Regions from separate parts of the Sphingobium sp. EM0848 genome, predicted to be linked through region 1. Evidence: riboswitches for the same ligand, from Rfam matches in the RefSeq annotation. Region 1 holds a riboswitch; each other region holds the start of a gene.
What was found. Region 1 has a riboswitch for cobalamin ahead of HUK73_RS25535 (cobalamin biosynthesis protein CobG). Riboswitches for the same ligand answer to the same signal wherever they lie in the genome.
Positions count from the first base shown of each region.

Region 2: it holds a riboswitch for cobalamin, as region 1 does, so the genes downstream of both, HUK73_RS11245 (TonB-dependent receptor) here and HUK73_RS25535 (cobalamin biosynthesis protein CobG) in region 1, are expected to answer to the same signal.
Region 3: it holds a riboswitch for cobalamin, as region 1 does, so the genes downstream of both, HUK73_RS15650 (TonB-dependent siderophore receptor) here and HUK73_RS25535 (cobalamin biosynthesis protein CobG) in region 1, are expected to answer to the same signal.

Region 1 covers NZ_JABXWB010000005.1:1,646,985-1,649,246, forward strand. The annotation lists gene cobO (cob(I)yrinic acid a,c-diamide adenosyltransferase) at 1-145, shown strand, start outside; gene bluB (5,6-dimethylbenzimidazole synthase) at 142-771, shown strand; cobalamin riboswitch at 838-1,067, shown strand; gene HUK73_RS25535 (cobalamin biosynthesis protein CobG) at 1,240-2,262, shown strand, end outside.
Region 2 covers NZ_JABXWB010000001.1:2,322,753-2,325,014, forward strand. The annotation lists gene HUK73_RS11245 (TonB-dependent receptor) at 1-1,321, opposite strand, end outside; cobalamin riboswitch at 1,560-1,786, opposite strand; gene HUK73_RS11250 (hypothetical protein) at 1,834-2,100, shown strand; gene HUK73_RS11255 (MFS transporter) at 2,170-2,262, shown strand, end outside.
Region 3 covers NZ_JABXWB010000001.1:3,212,459-3,214,720, forward strand. The annotation lists gene HUK73_RS15650 (TonB-dependent siderophore receptor) at 1-1,330, opposite strand, end outside; cobalamin riboswitch at 1,534-1,773, opposite strand; gene dut (dUTP diphosphatase) at 1,942-2,262, shown strand, end outside.

The sequences.
Region 1 (2,262 bases):
CCGCGGCGCGATGAAACATGTCCTCATCACCGGCCGCAACGCGCCCGACGCATTGATCGAGGCGGCCGATCTCGTCACGGAAATGACCCTTGTCAAACATCCCTTCCGCAGCGGCGTGAAGGCTCAGGCAGGAATCGAATTCTGACCCGCTCCACCTTCGACATCGCCGCCTTCGAGGATCTGGTCCATGCCCGCCGGGACGTACGGCATTTCAGAACCGATCCACTGAATGAAGCAGAGGTGGAGCAACTGCTGGCTCTCGCCCACAGCGCGCCTTCGGTCGGGCTGTCGCAACCCTGGCGTTTCGTGCGGATCGTCACGCCTGCATTGCGTGAAAGGCTCGCGGCTCACGTCGATGATCAGGTCGCAAAGGCGGGCAAGATCTATGACGGCAACGAAGACAAGCTCTATCGCAGCCTGAAACTGCACGGCCTGCGCGAAGCGCCGGTGCTGTTCGCCGTCTATTGCGACGAAGGCACCGAAACCGGCCATCGTCTGGGCGCGATGACCATGCCTGAAGCTCGCCGGTACAGCTGCGTGATGGCGATCCACACCCTCTGGCTCGCCGCGCGTATCCACGGCATCGGCCTTGGTTGGGTATCGATCATCGACCCGGCGACCGTCGATGCCATGCTGGAAATTCCCGAAAACTGGCGCTGCCTTGGTCTGTTGTGCCTTGGCTATCCGGTCAGCGAGGAAGCGACGCCCGAACTGGAACGGCGCGGCTGGGAGCGGCGGACCGACTGGCACTCCACCATCGTGACGCGCTGAAGCTTCGCCCCCTTTCCTTTCCCACTCTCTGCGCGTATGAAGCTGCCCTGGAACGGGTCTGTGCCCGCTCCATTCGATCGCGTCGGTGCCCTGCAAGGGGCTTGAATGGGAATGCGGTGCGGGAGGGAGACTCCCAAATCCGCGGCTGTCCCTGCAACTGTGAGCGGCGAGCAAGGCAAGGACCGACCGCCCCCTTTTCAAGCGGGGAAGGTCAGCCACTGGAGCGATCCGGGAAGGCCCCCTGCCCATGCTATGACCCGCAAGCCAGGAGACCTGCCGTACGCAAAGGTCGCTCTTGCCATGGTCCAGGGGATGGTCACGGCTCGGTTCTCCGCACGAGCGACGGTTTAAGCGGCTGGAAGGGCAATCTTCCAGTCGTCGTTGCGACGTGGGAGGTGAAGTCCAGTGCGAGACGCGCAGAGCGCCGACGCTGCCATTCGCGGCTGGTGCCCCACGGCATGGCGCCCGATGGCTGCGGGCGACGGGCTGTTGGTCCGCGTCCGTCCGTCGTTTGGACGGTTGAGCATTGCCCAGACGCTGGGCCTCAGCAAAGCCGCTCACCGCTACGGCAATGGCCTTGTCGATCTCACCAATCGCGCCGCGCTCCAGATCCGGGGCGTGACCGAGCAAAGCCACCGTCCTCTCCTCGAACGGCTGGTTGCCCTCGGTCTCACAGATCCCGACCCGGCGCGCGAAAGCCGCCGGAATTTCCTGCTGAACCCGGACTGGTCGACTGGCGATGATACGGAAAGCATCGCGCAAAACCTCCTCGGCCGCATCGATGATCTCCCCGATCTTCCTCCCAAGATCGGCATTGCCATTGACATCGGCCCAGCCCCCGCCCTCACCCACGTCCCCGCCGATTTCCGTTTCGAGCGCAGCGAAACCGGCGCCCTCCTGCTCCGTGCGGAGGGACGCACATTCGGCACGCCGACCAGTATCGAAACAGCGGCGCAGGACCTGACAGCGCTCGCCCGCTGGTTCCTCGATACGGGTGGCGCCAGCTCTGGTCGGATCGCGCGGCACAAGGCCCCGTTGCCGTTGGCCCCGACAATTGCGCCCGCCCATCCCCGCACCTTGCAACAGCTTCTGGCGCAAGCCCCAGGCCCCTTTCACGGCCTTCCTTTCGGTCAGATCGATGCGGACGGCCTTGCCGCCCTGGCCGAATCGCCAGGCGTCATAGGCCTTCGCCTCACTCCGTGGCGTGGCCTGATCCTCGAAGGAGGCACGATCAGTCCTGTTCCTACAGAACCGCCGCTCCTGATCGACGCCTGCCCCGGCGCGCCCGCATGTCCACAGGCAAGCGTCGCCACTCGCGACCTCGCCACCCGCCTCGCCCCTTTCGTCAGCGGGTCTCTCCATATTGCCGGCTGTGCCAAGGGCTGCGCACGCCCAAGGCACGCCGACATCGTCCTGACAGGTCGCCAAGGCCGTTTCGACCTCGCCCGCAAGGCCCGCGCCGGATCGCCCCCGGAACGAACGGGCCTTACC
Region 2 (2,262 bases), on a different contig from region 1:
CGCGCACATCATTGGAATGAAAGCCCCGCCCCCAATTGGCGTAGAGTTCCAGATGCGGCGTGACCCGGTAGGCGACCGACGCCTTGGGCGAGAGGATGGCGTCATGGCCGCTGCCCTCGCCCAGCGCCTGCGCGGCGGCATCCCCGGCGCGGACGCTGTAATGATAATAATCGCCGCGCAGCCCGCCGATCAGGCGCAGGCCGGGTAAAGGCTGCCAGTTCGCTTCGCCATAGAGGGCGGCGGACAGTTGCTCGACATGATAGCGGCCGAGCGAGAAGAGGAACTGCCGGTCCGCGCTGCGGTCGACGCCGACATTGCCGATATGGTCGAAGCGGTTCTCGGTGCCGATGCTGAGGTTGAGGGTCGAGGCGACATCCCAGTTCTTCGAGGCGGTAAGGCCGGTGATCCAGCGGCGGTCATATTGGTGGATCTGCGCGCTGCGGCCGTCCGGATCGGCATAGGTGGGATTGCTGAACATCGCCCAGTCGTAGAACTGGACATAGGCGTTGGCGCGCCAGCCCGGCTGGGTGACGGCGACATTGCCGACGATCCGCGTGGTTTCGCCCCGCGCAGAGGGATCGGGCGAGCAGAAGACATCGGGGCAGACGGGGGAGCCGATGATCCGCTCTGGAATCTGCTCGGTCGGGCGCCAGGTGCCGCGATAGGCGTGCAGGGTCGCGTCCAGTTCGCCTCCGCCAAGCGGCACGCGATATTTGGCGAAGCCGCTATAATGACGCAGATGCTCCGCCTCTTCCCAGGGGCCGTCATAGCGCTTGGCCTGCGCCACCAGCGTCAGGTCGCCGGGTCCCACGTCCTTGATCGTGCCGCCCGCCGCCAGTCGGCGCGAGCCGTAGGAGCCGCCCTCCACCGCGATCCACGGGCGCGTAAAGCCATCAATCGTGGTCATATAGGCTGCGCCAGCCAGCGCGAAATCGCCGCCATCGGCGCGATAGGGGCCTTTGCGAAAATCCTCCCGCGCGACGATTTCGGGGATCAGGCCGTTCAGGTCGAGATAGCCCTGACCATGACCGTGCGAGCGGAAATTCATCTGCACGCCGTCGATATAAGTGGTGAAGTCCGATCCATGGTCGAGGTTGAAACCGCGCAGGAAATATTGGTTCGCCTTGCCGCTGCCCGAATGCTGGGCCGCGACCATGCCGGGCACCGCTTCCAGCAGTTCGGCGACGCGCAGCAGCGGGCGGACCAGCAGGTCGGCGCCGCCGACGCTGCCCTCGCTCGCGGCATGGGCGACGCCGATCTTTTCCTCGCCGCGTCCGAAGACGACGATATTCGTGGCCGGCGCCTCTTCGGCGGCGGGCATTTGGGCCAGCGCCGGCGGGGCGATGCCCGCAGCGATCAGGGTGGCGATCAATCCATATTTCACAATCATGTCCTCCGGCGCCTGCGACTGCCGGGGGAGACCTGCCGTCCGGGACGACCGGCGCGCGAAAGCAGCCGGACGCCATCAAGCGACCGCCACGCGAACCGAAGCGGCCTCCACCGCTCGTTCGTCGCTCAGACGGAAAGACACCGTGCCGCGGCCATCCCCTGGACCAGGGCAAGAGCGACCAGACGCAGGCAGGTCTCCTGGCTCACGGGTCATCGCTTGAAACATGGCCTTCCCAGGCCTCGCAGGGTTTAGCGTCCGGCCCAGTGGCTGATCCCTCGCGCTCCGGAAGGATCGATATGCCTCTCGCTCACCGCTTACAGTTGCAGGGACAGCCGGGGATTTGCACCCCATTCCCTATTAAGCCCCTCTCGGGACACCGGCGCGATCGGGAATGGCTCATAGGCACGCTTTGCGGGGATGGGAAGATGGGATAGAGGCGACCCATGCATTTCGACGATCAACTCCACCGCTATTTCGGCGTCCGCGACCTGGATGCGCTCACCCCTGATGCGCTGGCCGCCGGGCTGGAGCATATGCGCGTCGATTTCGGGCTGGAAACGGACAGGGCACGCCGCTTCGCACTCTGGTCGCTGATGGTCCTGCTGGGCGCGGCGCCCGATCTGGAGGAGGCGTTCGAGGACCCGGCGGACCGCGACGCGGCGCGCGACTTCATGGAAATGATGGAGCGGGCCGAAAGCGACGGGGACTAGACAGCCCCGACAAGAAGTGGAAACAATCCGTCCAACGGCAGGCGCATATCTGCGGCTTGAGGAGGCGGCTTGAGCATAGGGGAAGGATCGCCGGACTATCGGTTCGCGCCGCATGAGCGGCCGCTGATGCCGGGATCGCCCGCGACACCCGATCACCCGACG
Region 3 (2,262 bases), on a different contig from region 1:
GGTTGCCGACGAAGCCGCTGGTCGGCGAATAGCCGAACAGTTCGGCGAAGGTCGGCGCCTTGATCCCGGTGCCGCCCGCCGCGTGCAGCCGCGTGCCGGTGTCGAAGTGATAGCTGGCCTGCGCGCGCCAGGTCGTGGCGTTGCGGAAACGGTCGTTGTCGTCATGGCGCAGAGCGATGCCGATGCCGCCGCGATCATCCAGTTGCAGCTGATACTGGCCGACAAAACCCCAGTTCGTGATCCGGCGGCGCGGATTGGCGGCGGAAACCTCGCCGCGGTTGTGGAACTGTTCGCGCTCATAATCGATGGCGCCTGTCAGCACATGGGACAGCGGCCCGGTCGAACCCAGCTTCAGGGTCGAAACCCAGCTTGCCTTGGTGCGCTGGCCATGGGTGCCGTAGGTGATGGCGCCGTCATCGTCCAGAAAGATGCGCTTGCTGTCCTGCATCTGGGCGCTGAAATCGTTGATCCACGGCCCGTCCGCCCCGACGGTCGCACCGACCAGTCCATAGAAGGCGTCATTCCGGTAGGAGCCGCCCGCGTCGATCGCATTGCCGGTGAAGACATAGTCCTGGCTGTTGGTATCCGCGTCGATGTGATTGTAGCGCGCCACGGCCCGCAGCGCGACGGAGCCGGCCTGATAGCCGATCTTGCCGCTGACCGTGCCGATCTTCGAACCGATGTCGCGCGATCCGCCCGGCGCCACGACATAGCCGCCAATGCCGGAATAGGAGCCGGTCAGCGCATAATCCATGTCGCCCACGGTGCCCGCGCCACGGACGGCGCCCTGCAACGTGTCGAAGGAGCCGCCCTCGATCCGGCCCGAAAAGCCCGGCAGATCGCGACCGCTGGCGGTCAGGTAGCTGATCACGCCGCCGATCGCATCGGAACCGTAAAGCGCGCTCTGCTCGCCGCGCAGCACCTCGATCCGGGCGCCTTCGTCGGCAAAGAGCGTCGCGAAATCATATTCGCCATAAGTCGCGTCGGACGCTTCGATGCCATCAATGACCATCAACGTGTGATTGCTCTCCGCGCCGCGAATGCGCACCTGCGTCAACCCGCCGACCGGCCCGGTGCGGGTCACGGCTATGCCGGGCACGTCGCGCAGGACGTCCGACACGATCTGCGTCTGCCGGTCGCGCAGGGCCGTCGTGTCCAGCACGGTGACGGACGTGCCGAAGGTCGCGGTCGATATGCCGCCCGCCGCGCGGGTGCCGGTGACGATAATCTGGTTCGTGACCATGTTTTCCTGGTCCGCGTCCGAAGCCTGCGCAAAGGCAGCGCTGCTCCAGGCAAGAGCAAGACAGGAGATGGCAATCGCGTTTTTCATGAAAATACCCCCTTGGCGCCTGAGCAGGCCGGGCGGGGCGTACCGATCCGTCCGACAAGGCGTGAACCCTGCCGGACATGCGACGGTCGGCCTGCATCCATGACCGGGCGCTCGCCCACGGACGCAAAGCCGCGCGGCCCCAGCCGCTTCGTTCGTCGCTCAGACGGAGAGTTACCGTGCCCCGGCCATCCCCTGGGCCAAAGCAAGAGCGACCAGACGCCGGCAGGTCTCCTGGCTCGCGGGTCATCGCTTGATGCACGACCTTCCCAGACCTCGCAGGATTTTGCGTTGGCCCAGTGGCTGGCGGCAGGACATCATGTCCCGGCCGCCTGTGCATCGCGCTCGCCGCTCACAGTTGCAGGGACAGCCACGGTTCCGAGGATTTCCTCTTGCCGCATTCCCTATTAAGCCCCTTTCGGGACACCGGCGCGATCTGGGATCGGGCATGCCCGATCCGGGGCAAGCGCATAGGCGAAGCGCAACGCTTTGTCCATTTCCCAAACGGGAAGGCCCGTCGGGGCCGTGGCGGAGCTTCCCCTTTCAGGATCGGAAAGGATGGGCTAGCCTGCGCGCGAACGAAACGTCCACTCCGATGTCACTGAGGAACTGTCTTGAGCGCCCAATTCGAACTGAAAATTCTCGACCAACGCATTCACGAATGGGGCCTCCCGGATTTTCAAACGGACATGTCGGCGGGAATCGACATGTATGCGTGCCTCGACGCTCCGCTGGAATTGCAGCCGCAGGCCGATGCGGTCCTGATTCCGACGGGCGTGGCGATCCTGATGAACGACCCGAATGTGGTCGCCTTTCTGCTCGCGCGCTCTGGCCTCGGCCACAAGAAGGGGGTGATATTGGGGCAGTCGGTCGGGACGATCGATGCCGATTACGCCAATCAGATCTACATCAGCACATGGCTCAGGACACCGCCG